Regions from separate parts of the Priestia sp. SRI_019 genome, predicted to be linked through region 2. Evidence: a T-box and tRNA genes for the amino acid it is inferred to sense, from the RefSeq annotation. Region 2 holds a T-box; the other holds one or more tRNA genes.
The links. A T-box is a leader RNA that pairs with one kind of tRNA and senses whether it is charged. The one in region 2 lies ahead of serS (serine--tRNA ligase), so its partner is inferred to be a tRNA-Ser.
Positions count from the first base shown of each region.

Region 1: it encodes a tRNA-Ser, which carries the amino acid that the T-box ahead of serS (serine--tRNA ligase) is inferred to sense. The anticodon was not compared.

Region 1 is NZ_JBYCZN010000001.1:376,322-384,022, reverse strand. It holds gene pstB (phosphate ABC transporter ATP-binding protein PstB) at 1-49, opposite strand, end outside; gene AC2YJL_RS01950 (peptidoglycan D,D-transpeptidase FtsI family protein) at 646-2,823, opposite strand; gene AC2YJL_RS01945 (MFS transporter) at 2,985-4,262, opposite strand; gene sodA (superoxide dismutase SodA) at 4,392-5,000, opposite strand; tRNA gene AC2YJL_RS01935 (tRNA-Ser) at 5,198-5,290, opposite strand; tRNA gene AC2YJL_RS01930 (tRNA-Ile) at 5,302-5,378, opposite strand; tRNA gene AC2YJL_RS01925 (tRNA-Asn) at 5,382-5,456, opposite strand; tRNA gene AC2YJL_RS01920 (tRNA-Met) at 5,497-5,570, opposite strand; tRNA gene AC2YJL_RS01915 (tRNA-Asn) at 5,572-5,646, opposite strand; gene AC2YJL_RS01910 (DUF456 domain-containing protein) at 5,709-6,194, opposite strand; gene AC2YJL_RS01905 (hypothetical protein) at 6,280-6,411, opposite strand; gene AC2YJL_RS01900 (DUF1189 domain-containing protein) at 6,526-7,317, shown strand; gene AC2YJL_RS01895 (MFS transporter) at 7,605-7,701, opposite strand, start outside.
Region 2 is NZ_JBYCZN010000016.1:4,126-11,826, forward strand. It holds gene tadA (tRNA adenosine(34) deaminase TadA) at 1-316, opposite strand, end outside; gene AC2YJL_RS27230 (cysteine hydrolase family protein) at 396-938, shown strand; gene AC2YJL_RS27235 (glycoside hydrolase family 18 protein) at 995-2,296, shown strand; gene AC2YJL_RS27240 (deoxynucleoside kinase) at 2,440-3,075, shown strand; gene AC2YJL_RS27245 (deoxynucleoside kinase) at 3,075-3,755, shown strand; tRNA gene AC2YJL_RS27250 (tRNA-Ser) at 3,876-3,968, opposite strand; gene serS (serine--tRNA ligase) at 4,081-5,358, opposite strand; T-box leader at 5,411-5,623, opposite strand; gene pdxT (pyridoxal 5'-phosphate synthase glutaminase subunit PdxT) at 5,681-6,268, opposite strand; gene pdxS (pyridoxal 5'-phosphate synthase lyase subunit PdxS) at 6,290-7,177, opposite strand; gene AC2YJL_RS27270 (serine hydrolase) at 7,367-7,701, opposite strand, start outside.

The DNA.
Region 1 (7,701 bases), on a different contig from region 2:
TTTCTTTTGTTTGCGGAGTATTTACTTTTTCTTTGTTAGTCAATTCCATTGTTATTGCCATTGGATAATCCTCCTTCATCGTCTTTAACCGTTTTGAGCACAATAAAAGTCTCTCTATGTCTATTTAATATCTATTGTTTACTATCAGTGTAAATAAATACGAGAAGCCGAAACGCTTCCCCTTATTTTGATCATTTCTATTAACCCTTACACTTACAGAATAATAGCCGACTATTAATTGTGTTTTAACTCAATGTAAAGCTTTTGTAAACGAAGGTCTATCTGTGTGTTTTTTAGGTAAAAAACTAGTTCTTACGACCCTTAAATTCAATAAAAAACCATATATGTAAAGATTTCTAATAAAAAAAAGAAGAGGTAAAGACATAACTAAATTAATTCAATCTAAAGATGGGTAAATTGGATAAATAAGCTAGTAAGAACCACTTCCGACCCCGCTGTTGATTTTTGTGAAAGGCTTCGCTTTTCCTGGAGGAGTCTTCACCTTGCTCTCCAATCAACCGCTAAAAGGGCCTATCTACACGAAATCTACGTTCACTCTACCAATAAAAAAATCCGAACGAAGCTGATTCTTAATCAACTTCGTTCGGATCTTACTTTAACTAATATACTTTTATTCCAGCCTCTTTAATTGGCGTCGTTTGCAATGACAGCCTGTTGATTCTCTTCTTGGTCTTTTACTTCTTGTTCACCTTTTTTCTTTAAATCAAAATACGTATCGAGCGCAGAACGAGCAAGCTCTTTTGTAATGGTATTTGGTGCACTTGGCACAAATGCCGATGGTACCACGACAGCTACTGCAATTTCAGGATCATTCGCCGGAGCAAAGGCCACAAAGTTTGAATTATTAACTTTAATCGGGTCCTTTCCGCTTGGGTTTTTCTCATAGGCTTGTGCCGTTCCTGATTTACCAGCAGGATTATAGTTCGCTGTATGGAAAGCTGCATACCCTGTACCGCCTTGTTCTTGCGTAACGCGTTTAAAACCATTTTGAACATCTTTAATGTATTCTTCTTTCATCGTGATACGATTTAACACATCAGGTTCAAATGAATGCTGCGTACCGCCAATTTCATCGGTTTTAATCGTTGGTTTTCGGATTTCTTTTACTAGCTGCGGCTTAATGCGATACCCTCCATTAGCTATTGCAGAAGTATATTGAACAAGCTGCAGCGGCGTGTACGTATCATACTGACCAATTCCTAAATCAAGCGCCGTACCTGGAACATCGCTTCCGCCTTGGACACCTGTTGATTCGTTATCAAGGTCTATGCCTGTTGATACGCCTAAGCCGAACTGACTGTAGTAAGAACGCAGTTCGCTGAATGTATCAGGTTTAATCGGTAAAGTCATGTTTTTATGATACTGTAACCCAGCCATAGCCATTACCGTTTTAAACATAAATACGTTGGATGAATATTTTAACGCAGCTGAATACGTTAAGGGTCCTAGCCCTTCAGCCTCAGCTGATTTTTTAACCGGTGTTCCTTTAATTTTTAAGGGTTCATCAACGAACACTGTGTTTGGCTTAATAGCTCCTGAATCTAAGCCGGCTAAAACCGTTGCTCCTTTTACAACAGAGCCCATTGTATAAGATGTTGAAATATTTCCTAATGCAAAATCTTCTATTTTAGGCGCTCCAGTCTTCTTATCAATGGTGTATTTTTTACCTGCCATTGTTAAAATTTCTCCTGTGTGAGGATCCATCATAATAACAAAAGCACGGTCTAAAAATTGCGTTCCTTTCATTTGCTTTTTGGCTAAAAGCTGGTCCGTAATTTGTTTTTCTACCGCTTTTTGAAGCTCCATATCAATAGTTAAAACCAAATCACTGCCGCGTTCACCTTTAGACACTTGAATTGTATCAAGGAGATTTCCTTTTTTATCTGTTACATATTGAACTTTTTCTTTTTGACCGCTGAGCTGAGCTTCGTATTGCTTCTCTAAATAGCTCGTCCCAACTTGGTCATTTCGGCTATAGCCTCTTGACAAGTAATACTGTACTTTATCTTTAGGCAGTCCTTCGTTGGCAGATGATACATTTCCAAGCAAAGTACGGAGAGTACTGTTTTCTGGGTATGAGCGATCCCAATACGTTGTTGTATCAACACCTGGAAGCTCATCTAAGTGCTCACTTACAACGGCATACTCTTCATTTGTCACACCGCTCTTAACAATTTGCGGGGTGTTAGAGTAACCTGCCTCCATTTGGCGCTTAATAGCCAGAACTTCTAAATCACTCTTTAGAGTTTCTAAATCTTTTTTAGAGATGCGGTCTAACTGACGTTGATACAGTTCGTCATCAGTCATTTCACCATCTTGAACTTTTTTGCGATCAGCTTGCGTAATTTTCTGTTCCGCTTCTTTAGGATGAAGCATAATCCAATAATCCTTCATATCGCGTTCTGTAATTTTTACCACATTTTTAGCATCTTTATTCTTTTTATTTTCTGGAATATCAATCACATTTGTGGTGTAAGGAACATCGATCATAGTGGCTAATTTTTTAGCGATGCGCAGCCTTTCTTCAGCTGTATTTCCTTGAAAACGAGTATATGTAATCGTATTTAAAGAGGTATTATCTACAATTACGCGGTTATAACGGTCGTACATTTTCCCTCGAGGAACAGGCGTACTGACCGTAACGTCCTGTGTTTTTTCGACTTCTCGTTCGTAATTCTCACCGTATACAATTTGAACAAGTCCCAACCGCAAAATTAATACGGAAAATAGGGCAAATACGGTCAAGAAAAGTAAGTTCACACGAAAAGGCACGTGACTTTTTCTTCTTTTTTTCTTTTTCATACCAACACCTACACTTTATAAAACATATATACCATAACACCATAAAATCAGCCATTTAGCAAATAAATAGACACCTGGCAGGTGCCTATTTACACAACGTATTTATTCTAAAAGAAAAGCGCAGCATTTTCCATAGTACAAATGAAGGAGCTGACAACACTCTAAGCTGGAGACTCTCCGTCTCCTTCATTTAATACCGGAGGCGTAACAGTCGTTTCTTTTTTGTGAAGAGGCTGTGAGATATGTCTCACACAAAAATAAATGATCGTATGCCCTGCTCCAACAATAGCTAATAAAATGGGAATACTTTTTGCTTCATCAAAAAATAGTACAGCTATTAAAAATAAAGATATGGAAACGACGCGCCCGATATTCAGAAATACTTCTCTGACAACAATGTATTCAATTCTTTTTGAAACAACGTCTTTTGCTCGTCCAATCACATCGTATGTTAGAGAAATAAATGGAACCAACAAAATAGGATAGGCAATGGCAATACAAACAGCATATATAATTAACTTTGGATACGATAAGTTAAAGATAAGCAAAAAGACTGCTCCATAGAGAAGGAGGCCTCCTGTGAAGATAAACCGAAGGCGATTTTTTTGCTTAATAAACCTTGAGGCAACATAGTATCCTACAAACGCAACCGCTGAATTCACCAGTCCATATGTTCCTAAAGCTAATTCACTTCCCGTCGTAATAAACACCATGACGGATACAACAAAAATGAACGTACCTTCACGCAACCCTTGAAAGAAATGAGCCTGCAATATTCGATTCCAGTCTTTATTGACTTTTCGTTCAGCCCATACTTCTTTAAATTTGTATACTCCTTCCGCTGCGCGTCTTGTAATAAAAAAACTAAGCACAACGGCACCGATAAACAATAGCAACGATACACCAAACACAATTTTATACCCAAGTGATTCATACAAAGCGGAGATAACGAAGCCCGCTCCTAAAGGACCAATCATCCCTGCAAAAGAGTTTAAAATCCCTAAAAATCCGTTAAAAAAGTCTCTTGTATCAGGTTCTGTAATTTCAAAAGTTAGCACATTAAAAGCTAGCCAATAAAAGCCGTATCCTATACCCAGCAGTCCACCAAGCAATACTAAATACTCCGCTGCGTTAGCTCCACTGATTAATACAGCGATATAAAAAACAGCTAAAAAAGATACACCTAACCTTAAAACCACAACCCGGTCAATTCGTTTGGCCCATTTACCTGCTAAAATAAACGTAAGCGGCTGAAGCACCACTACCGCTAAATTATAAATAGCGAGATCCGAAAATTCGCCTGATTGTTTCCACAGATAAATGTTAACAAACGAATTGGAAATTGAAATAGCCAAGGCATAAAGACCGCCTATAATTAAAAGCAAAAGTAAATCTTTACTAACTTCTACATCTCCAACTACTTTTTTTAATAAAGGCATATCAAAAAACTCCTTTTCTCTTCTACACCTAGTGTGTGAAAAAGAAAAGGAGATATGTAAAAGAATTGGAAAACAAAAAAGCCAGTAAAGGTAATAATTACTTTACTGGCTCTTAAATACGTCTTCAGCTTATTTTGCAGCGTCGTAACGTTTAGCAACTTCGTCCCATTTTACAACATTAAAGAATGCTGAAATGTAATCTGGACGGCGGTTTTGGTAATTTAGGTAGTAAGCATGCTCCCAAACGTCTAGACCAAGAATTGGCGTTTTGCCTTCCATTAATGGGCTATCTTGGTTTGGTGTGCTTGTTACTTCTAATTCGCCGTTGTTTACAACTAACCAAGCCCAGCCAGAACCGAAGCGAGTTTTAGCTGCATTTGCAAATTCTTCTTTGAATTGATCAAAGCTTCCGAATTTGCTAGCGATAGCGTCTGCTAATTCACCAGTTGGAGCACCGCCGCCGTTAGGGCAAAGGATTGTCCAAAATAATGAGTGGTTCGCATGACCGCCGCCGTTATTGCGTACTGCTGTACGGATATCTTCAGGAACAGCATCTAAGTTTGAAATTAACTCTTCAATACTTTTGCTTTCTAGATCCGCTTTGCCTTCAACAGCAGCGTTTAGATTTGTAACATATGTGTTGTGATGTTTTGTGTGGTGAATATTCATTGTTTCTTTGTCGATATGTGGTTCCAGTGCATCGTATGCATAAGGTAGTTCTGGTAATTTGTAAGCCATGAATAATTCCTCCTTCAAAATATGTAAGCATTTTGGCGCAAAAGCACCATATACGTTTAGATTAGCAAATTTACCCTACTGTTTCAAATAAAAAGTTCCTAATCCATGATTTATATTTACCTAATTCCCATTCGCTATTCTTTTAAACATAAAAAAAGCTTCTTTTTCTCAAAAGAAGCTTTGAATAGACAATAGTATGGCGGAGGAAGAGGGATTCGAACCCCCGCGGGCTTTAACACCCCTGTCGGTTTTCAAGACCGATCCCTTCAGCCGGACTTGGGTATTCCTCCAACCCTATAAATGGTGGACCCTGCAGGACTCGAACCTGCGACCGGACGGTTATGAGCCGTCTGCTCTAACCAGCTGAGCTAAGGGTCCACATGGCTCCACAGGTAGGACTCGAACCTACGACCGATCGGTTAACAGCCGATAGCTCTACCACTGAGCTACTGTGGAACAATATGAGTTATGTATGTCACAAACGTAAATTGGAAAATAGCGGCGGAGGGGATCGAACCCCCGACCTCACGGGTATGAACCGTACGCTCTAGCCAGCTGAGCTACACCGCCATGGCTCCACAGGTAGGACTCGAACCTACGACCGATCGGTTAACAGCCGATAGCTCTACCACTGAGCTACTGTGGAACAATATAACATTTACTAGCGACATTAAAAATTTAACATGTTTCTAGCCTAAAGTCAATATATTATTTTAAAACAGCGTATAAAAAATAGGCAATCATCAGAAGTTGAATAAATCCTTTTGAAATAGCGCCACTAAAAAAGCCAATAACCGAACCTACTCCAATTTTTACTGCGTTACTAATTGTGGTCCGATGAACAATCAGTTCTCCTACAATCGCTCCGATAAACGGACCTAAAATAATTCCAAATCCCGGAATAACAAACGGACCCACAAGCAGCCCAACTGTACTTCCCCAAACACCTGCTTTAGTGCCTCCGAATTTTTTCACACCAATAATATTAGCTATATAGTCTGCTAAAAAAAGTGCGACAACTAACAATCCTTGTATCACCCAAAATAACCAGCTATAGGAGCTAAAATCATAAAATAAACCGTATATAACAAATCCTAGAGCTACAAATAGCACGCTTGGAATGATGGGATAAACCAACCCAACAAACGATACAACAAAGCTAATGATAATTAATGCCCAACATAAAATAGCCATGCCTGCACCTATCCTTTTTATTATTACTATTTATCATACAATAACCACTCCTATAAAGAAAGACCTTGCACCACTAGACCTTCCTTTATTTTACTTTCAAATACGATTTTCGAGTGTACCTCTGCAATATTAACAGCACCGTCCAGCTGCCCGTAATATCCCCAAAAACAATGACGGCAAAACCTGTACATACACGCATAAGATGTGCTTGTGACAAAACGCTCCACCGCATCATTGTAATTGGTAACGGTTTCTAAAATCTATTGTAAACCTTAAATTTTCGCTATAAAATAAGATATAATTAGAATCTTCACTAAAAGGAGGCTTTACAATGAGCATGCTGAAAAAGATGGCATGGAGTTTTACTTCCTTCAAAAAAATAAGGTCGCTTCGTTTTGAGCATACGAATAAAACAATTGGCTTTGTGCTGTTTTTAACATTTATTTCTTTGCTGCCTACATTTTTCTTTATGACTTTGACGATTGTAAACGGCTATCATATCGCTACTACAGATCTTCCGAAATCTGTTTCTTCTTTTTCTATTTCAAACTCACAGCTTACGTCAAGTCAACCTTTCACAAAAAAAGTAAACGGTACCGCTTTTATCTTAAACCCCTCACAGTCTATTGAACGGTTTCATTCCCCTGCTCATGCCATTGGTTTTTTAAAGGATGGAATTTACATCACGACTAATTCACAAACACAAACTTATTCATATGAGTTGCTAAACTGGCATCATAAAGATAAAAATGAACTGCTAAACTTGCTGCACGAACAAAAATTTTCTTTATACATACTTGTCCCTATCGCTATGCTTTTACTGTACGTATTAACATCTGGACTAAACTTCCTTTCTATTACCTGCCTTGCTTATCTTGGAAAACTGATTGGACTCATTGCTAAAAAGCAGCTTCCTTTCAAGCAGCTATGGGCACTGAGCGCTTATAGTACGGTAGCCTTCACGCTGCTGTATACGCTTTTTGAAGCTTTTTCTTTGTCTCTAGCAACACATAGCTCTCTTTACTGGATAGGAACATTCTTTATTTACTTGTTGCTCGTCACAAGGGTTCCTATAAGAAAAAAGGTAAAACCTAATAAAGATGCTGGGACCCACGTATTTTAGTTGATAGAAAATCCAACTCGATCGGATTTTTTTATTGATATGGTGAACGCAGTTTTCATGTATGCGGCTGCTTATATATGGTGATTTTTGAAAAAACCACAGGCTCCTGAGGGGGAAACGGAACAGGTAAGACCCAGCAGGAGCGTATGCGACGAGGAAGATCACCGCCCGTGGAAAGCGACGTCTGGCACAGAAATCAACAGCGATATCAACAACGATCCATACTAAATCATTTATTTCATTTGCTCGCCTTTGGATTGGCGTGATGTAGTTAAGTCTCAGCCTCTTTATTTCGGTACAACTTTTCTTCTTCCCATTGCACAAGGAAGAATTTTCAACTGATACAAAACCCACAAACCTCCTGCTGTGAGCAGAATAAAGCTG
Region 2 (7,701 bases):
TAGGATCATAAGCGCCAAACACAACTCTTTTTACTCTTGATAATACAATAGCACCTGCACACATCGGACATGGTTCTAAGGTGACATATAACGTAGCGTCTTCCAATCTCCATGTTCCTAGTTTTTTACATGCTTCATCAATTGCTAAAAGTTCCGCATGAGCAACTGATCGCTGTTCTGTTTCTCGTAAATTATAAGCTGAAGCAACCACCTCATCATTTTGAACAATAACTGCTCCAATGGGAACCTCTAATTTATCTTTGGCTTTTAATGCTTCATCAATTGCCAACCTCATATACTTTTCATCATTTAACACTTTTTATCCAACCTTACATATTATATTTTTTCTGAGTCAAACTATTTACTATGTACATCAGGAAAAGGAGAGACCTTGTGTGAAGAACGCTAAAACTGCTTTAATTATTATTGATATGCTAAACGATTTTCAATTTAAAAACGGCAAAATACTTGCTGAAAAATCTTTAACCATTGCTCAAAACATTGCCCAGTTAAAACAGTACGCATCGTCTCAACATATCCCTATTATCTATGTGAATGACCACTATAAGCTATGGCAGGCAAACTTAGAAACCATTTTAACACACTGTACAAATGAGGTAAGCTCACCCATTCTACATCATATTTCACCACAAAACGCTGATTACTTCTTAATTAAACCAAAGCATTCTATCTTCTATGGGACAGCTTTAAATATTTTGCTATCACAGCTCGATGTGCATACACTTATTTTAACAGGAATTGCGGGAAATATATGCGTGCTTTTTTCAGCCAACGATGCTTATATGCGTGAGTATAACTTAATTGTGCCTGAAGATTGTATTGCTTCAAACGCAGATGAAGACAATACCTTTGCTTTGAGAATGATGCATAATGTATTAAATGCTCGTATTTGCAAACATACCGAGTTGATGAATTAAGTAAAAAGCCTTCTCATATGATGGAAGTAAGTCATATGAAATGGAGGCTTTTTATTATGCAAATTTACACTGTTAAAGCAGGTGACAGTATATATAGTATTGCAAAACAATTCCGCATTGACGCAGGGAAAATTATAAGAGCAAATGAATTACCTAATCCAAGTCAACTCGTCATCGGGCAATCTATGGTTATTCCAATCAACGGTACTTACTACACAGTAAAAGCTGGGGACACTATATGGAAGATAGGAAGAAAATTAGGCGTTAGCTATCAGGCTATTGCCAATGCGAACAATGTTTCAGTTACAGCACCCTTAACACCTGGCCGCCGCATCTTAATTCCCCCTTCTCCAAACAAAAGAAACGGTGAGTTTTTAGGGTATGTTGAAACAAGCAATCGAAAAATCACTCCTCAAACAGAGAAAATGATTAATCAAAATGCAAAATACCTTACTTATCTCGGGCCAGCGAACTTCGAAGTGCAAAAAGACGGTTCTCTAAAGGCACCTCCACTTAACAATTTAGGTTCTATTGCTAAAGAAAATGACGTCATTTTCTTAATGGTATTGGCTAATATTGAAAACGGTGCATTCAGTGACGAAGTCGGCCGAGCAATTTTAAATAATAAAGACGTTCAAGATACGCTCTTAAATAATATTGTAAAAACAGCGAAAGAACAAAATTTCAGAGACATTCACTTTGACTTCGAATTTTTGCGTCCGGCAGATAAAGAAGCCTATATTGCATTTTTACAGAAAGCAAAAAAGCGGCTTCAAGATGAGCAACTTCTTATGTCTGTGGCTTTAGCTCCGAAAACAAGTCGAGATCAAAAAGGCAAATGGTATGAAGCACATGATTATAAAGCCATCGGAGAGATTGCTAACTTCGTTGTTCCGATGACATATGAATGGGGATATAGCGGTGGGCCTCCTATGGCCGTCTCTCCTATTGGTCCCGTACGTGATGTTTTAGAATATGCAGTATCTGAAATACCTAGTTCAAAAATTATCATGGGTCAAAACCTATACGGTTACGATTGGACACTTCCTTATAAACCAGGAGGAGAATATGCCAAAGCCATTAGCCCTCAACGAGCTATTGAGTTGGCAGCTCGCTATAAAGTAGCGATTCAATACGACAATAAAGCACAAGCTCCTTTCTTCCGGTATAAAGATGAACAGCAGCGCACCCACGAAGTATGGTTTGAAGACGCTAGGTCTATTCAGGCCAAGTTTGATTTAATCAAAGAACTAAAACTTAGAGGAATGGCCTACTGGAAACTAGGCTTGGATTTCCCGCAAAACTGGCTCTTGATTGAAGACAACTTCAAAATTACCAAAAGAGTGACACAGCCATAAATAGGGAAAGCTTACTGTGAACAGTAGGCTTTTTGTTATTCTTTTTACTAGAAGAAATTTCTTTTCCCCTTATTCTCCTTCTCTATGTTAAAATATTTTTTGTCTGTTTTTTTTGAACGAGTGGTCATGAAGGAGGCAAATGAATGCAAGGCACACCTTTTATTTCAGTAGAAGGACCCATCGGTGTCGGAAAAACCTCTCTAGCTAAAGAGATTGCACAAGCATTTCAATTCGAAATTTTAAAAGAAATTGTAGATGAAAATCCATTTCTCGGGAAATTTTATGAAAATATCAACGAGTGGAGTTTTCAAACCGAAATGTTTTTTCTATGTAATCGATATAAGCAGTTGGAGGATATTCAAAAAGGGTTCTTATCTTATAAAAAACCTGTTGTAGCAGATTATCATATTATGAAAAACATGATTTTTGCTGAGCAAACGTTAAAAGATGAACAGTATAAAAAATACGTACAAATCTTCCATATCTTAACGGCTGATATGCCAGCTCCGAACATTATTATTTATTTAAATGCCAGTTTAGATACCTTGTTAAAGCGTATTAAAATGCGCGGAAGAGAAATTGAACGAAACATCGATCCTCACTACCTTGCGAGGCTAAGTGATGATTATGAAAAGGCTATGACGGCGTTTGAACAAAATAACCCTGATGTAACCATTTTACGTTATGACGGTGATGAAATAGATTTTGTACAAAATAAACAACACTTAAATAGAATCTTATCAGAGGTTCAAGAGAGTATGTTAAAAAGGAGTATGTAATGGTAAACTTACGATCTAAATACAACATTCCTAATGATGCTGTGTTGACGATAGCGGGTACAGTTGGAGTTGGGAAATCTACAATGACTCAATCATTGGCTGATGCTCTCCAATTTCGCACATCGTTTGAAAAAGTAGATTCCAACCCTTACCTGGACAAATTTTATGGGGATTTTGAACGTTGGAGCTTTCACCTACAGGTATATTTTCTAGCTGAACGTTTTAAAGAACAAAAGAAAATTTTCGAGTATGGTGGCGGCTTCATCCAAGACAGATCCATTTACGAAGATACCGGTATCTTCGCTAAGATGCATTTTGAAAAAGGAACGATGTCTAAAGTAGACTATGAAACATATACAAGCTTGTTCGATGCAATGGTTATGACTCCATATTTCCCTCATCCGGATCTGCTTATTTATTTGGAAGGCAGCTTCGAAGATATTGTAGATCGCATTCAAGAAAGAGGGCGACCAATGGAACAGCAAACGCCTCTTGATTATTGGAAAGAGATGCACGCCCGATACGAAGACTGGATTAATAACTTTACGGCTTGCCCTATTCTTCGTTTAGATATTAGAGAATACGACCTTATCAAGGATCCTGATTCAATTGAATCAATTGTTGAAAAAGTGGCTCGCTTTTTACAACATAATGAAAAGCTAAAACGCCGTCATCTATAAAAAAATGCCGCTTTATCTATTAAAGCGGCATTTTTAACAAATAAAAAACCGTTACTTATAAGTAACGGTTTTCCAATCTCCAATTTATCGCGCTATGTTAATTGCATTATAAGTCAAATATGGCGGAGGAAGAGGGATTCGAACCCCCGCGGGCTTTAACACCCCTGTCGGTTTTCAAGACCGATCCCTTCAGCCGGACTTGGGTATTCCTCCGTATCGACAAGTATTAATTTATCATATAAAAATAATGAAGTCAACTCTTTTATTGATTTTTTTAAAAAAGATGTTCATTAAGAATTAATTCTTAATGAACATCTTTTATTTTTTATTTAGAAATAAATTCTTTATTTCCCATATAAGGACGCAGCACTTCTGGAATTTGAATTGATCCATCTTCCTGCTGGTAGTTTTCTAAAATTGCAGCTACCGTACGACCAATTGCTAAGCCAGAGCCGTTTAGTGTATGAACATGCTCTGGTTTTGCTTTTGTATCACGGCGGAAGCGAATATTAGCACGGCGAGCTTGGAAGCTTTCAAAGTTTGAACAAGAAGAAATTTCACGATACGTTTCATAACTTGGAATCCAAACTTCAATATCATACTTTTTGGCTGCTGTGAAACCTAGGTCAGCTGTACACATGCTTAGAACTCGGTAAGGTAAACCTAATAGTTGAAGAACCTTTTCAGCATGGCCCGTTAATTTTTCTAATTCATCATAAGAATCTTCTGGCTTAACAAAGCGAACGAGTTCTACTTTATTAAACTGATGCTGACGAATAAGACCACGTGTATCTCTTCCTGCAGAGCCTGCTTCTGAGCGGAAGCAAGCACTATACGCTGTATAAGCAATTGGAAGCTGATCTCCGCTTAAAATTTCATCACGATGCAAATTTGTAACTGGTACTTCAGCTGTAGGAATTAAGAAATAATCTTCTTCTTTAATCTTGAAGGCATCTTCTTCAAATTTAGGAAGCTGCCCTGTTCCCGTCATGCTTGTACGATTTACCATATATGGAGGAAGGATTTCTTCATAACCATGCTCATCCATATGTAAATCCATCATAAAGTTAATAAGGGCGCGTTCTAATCTTGCACCTAGCCCTTTATAAAATACAAAGCGGCTTCCCGTTACTTTCGAAGCTCTTTCAAAATCTAAAATATTTAAATCTGTTCCTAAATCCCAATGCGGTTTTGGTTCAAAATCAAATTGTTTAATTTCTCCCCATTTGCGAACTTCTACATTATCATCTTCAGTTTCACCTACAGGCGTACTTTCATGTGGAACGTTAGGAATTGAAAGCAGCAATCGTTCTAATTCTTCTTCAACGCTGCGAAGCTCTTCATCGAATTGCTTTACGCGGTCTCCTACTTCACGCATTTCAACGATTAAGTGATCAGCATCTTGTTTTTCACGCTTCAATTGTGCAATTTGCTGTGATACTTCATTTCGCTTGCTTTTTAACTCTTCTGTTTGAGCAATTAGCTCACGGCGTTTTGCATCTAAATCTTCAAAGCGACCTAAGTCCGTTAAGTCCTCACCACGAAACTTGAGCTTTTCTTTTACTTCATTGAAATTAGCACGTAAAAATTTTAAATCTAACATACTTAGTACCTCCTTTAGTATAAAAGGGCAAAATAAAAACTCTCATCCCCATGAAAGGGACGAGAGTTTACCCGCGTTGCCACCCTAATTGAAAGCTAAAATAAGCCTTCCTCTTAAACCAGATAACGGATGAACCGAAACTGCCTACTACTTTTTCGACAGCTTGCTCCAGGACGGATTCATAAGAATTGATTATCGATTCACACCAGCCATCGACTCTCTTGAAATCAAAAATCTTATTACTATTTCCTATCAACGCTTTATACCAATATCATTTTTATTAATCATAATGTACTACAAGTCTGTACAAGATGCAATTCATTTATACAGGTTTTTTTGAAGCTTCTTCAACCATTGCTACAAAATACTGCGCCATGCGAGCATCATCTGTTAATTCTGGATGAAACGAACATCCCAAGAATTGACCTTGTCTTGCTGCAACGATTCGGTCGTTATGCATGGCTAAGACTTCAACGTTTTCTCCTACTTCTACAATATGCGGAGCACGGATAAATACGCCTATAAAATCTTCACCGATATCTTTAATATTTAGGGCAGCTTCAAAGCTATCCCGTTGACGCCCAAACGAGTTTCGAGCTACCGTAATATCCATAACACCTAAATGGGGCTCTTCACGGTCAACAACTTGTCCTGCGAGTAAAATTAAACCCGCACACGTACCAAATACTGGTTTACCTGCTTGTGCAAACTGGCGAAGAGGTTCCATAAAGTCATATTTGTCAATCAGACGACGCATCGCTGTGCTTTCGCCGCCCGGTAGGATTAAACCATCTATTTCGTCTAGCTGTTCAACTTTTTTTATGATAATGGCTTCAGCGCCTGCTGCTTCTAATGCTTGTGCATGCTCGCGAAAGGCACCTTGTAATCCTAACACGCCTACTTTTACCATTTTGTCAAAACTCCCTTTAAATTACCATCCACGCTCTTGCATGCGGTTTTCTGGTAATAATGATGAAATTTCAATCCCTTTCATTGCACTTCCTAATCCTTTTGATAAGTTTGCAATAAGCTCATAGTCTTGATAATGTGTTGTTGCCTCAACAATTGCTCGAGCAAATTTTTCAGGGTTGTCTGATTTAAAGATTCCTGATCCAACGAACACGCCGTCTGCTCCAAGCTGCATCATTAACGCTGCATCTGCTGGTGTTGCTACACCGCCTGCTGCAAAGTTTACAACTGGTAAACGACCTTCACGTTTAATTTGCAGTAATAACTCATAAGGTGCGCCTAATAGCTTAGCTTCTGTCATTAACTCATCTTCGTCCATGCCTACAACTTTACGTACTTGAGCATTTACTTGACGCATATGACGCACCGCTTCCACGATGTTTCCTGTCCCTGGTTCGCCCTTTGTACGAAGCATTGCAGCTCCTTCAGCAATACGACGAGATGCTTCGCCAAGATCACGGCAACCGCACACAAATGGAACCGTAAATGTATTTTTATTTAAATGAAACTCCTCATCAGCTGGAGTCAACACTTCACTTTCATCGATGTAGTCTACACCCATCGCTTCTAGCACGCGTGCTTCAACAATATGGCCAATACGAGCTTTTGCCATAACTGGAATGGACACAGCATTCATCACTTCTTCAACAATTGTTGGGTCTGCCATACGAGACACGCCGCCTGCTGCACGGATATCAGCTGGAACACGCTCTAATGCCATAACGGCAACAGCACCTGCTGCTTCTGCAATTTTTGCTTGCTCTGCATTGATCACGTCCATGATAACGCCACCTTTTTGCATTTCCGCCATTCCTCGTTTTACACGATCAGTACCTGTAATGTTATTCATGTTTGTCTTCCTCCTGTATCAAGTGTTTCACAATAATTTTTAGTGTATATACAAAATTCAAAACTTAGTGTCTATTTTACCGCATTTTTCGGAAAATTCCTATCTAATTTATAGATTATATACAAACAAATCTAAAAATAAAAAAAGAGATACTCTCTTGTAGTATCTCTTCTTTCTCTTGAGTTATCATTAAAACCAATTATTCACTGTATTTGCAGCATTCATCCAAATATCGCTGAAGAAGTTACCAATACTGCGGATAGCGAGAGAGAACCATCCAGCTTTTTCAACGGATTCGTTTGTCACAACCGGCGTCATGCTATCTGTAGTTTGACCTCCTACATAGCCTAGATCTTTAAGATTACTGTTTGTTGCACTCACATAAGCAACTGTTTCTCCTTTTTTAATAGGAGCTACAACTTTCTGATCCTTCACAACTTTATCGTTTAACTTAAAGTTGATTTTAGTATGATCTTTTTGACCTTTTTCGGTAATAATCTTTACCGAATTCTTTGGAGAAACGG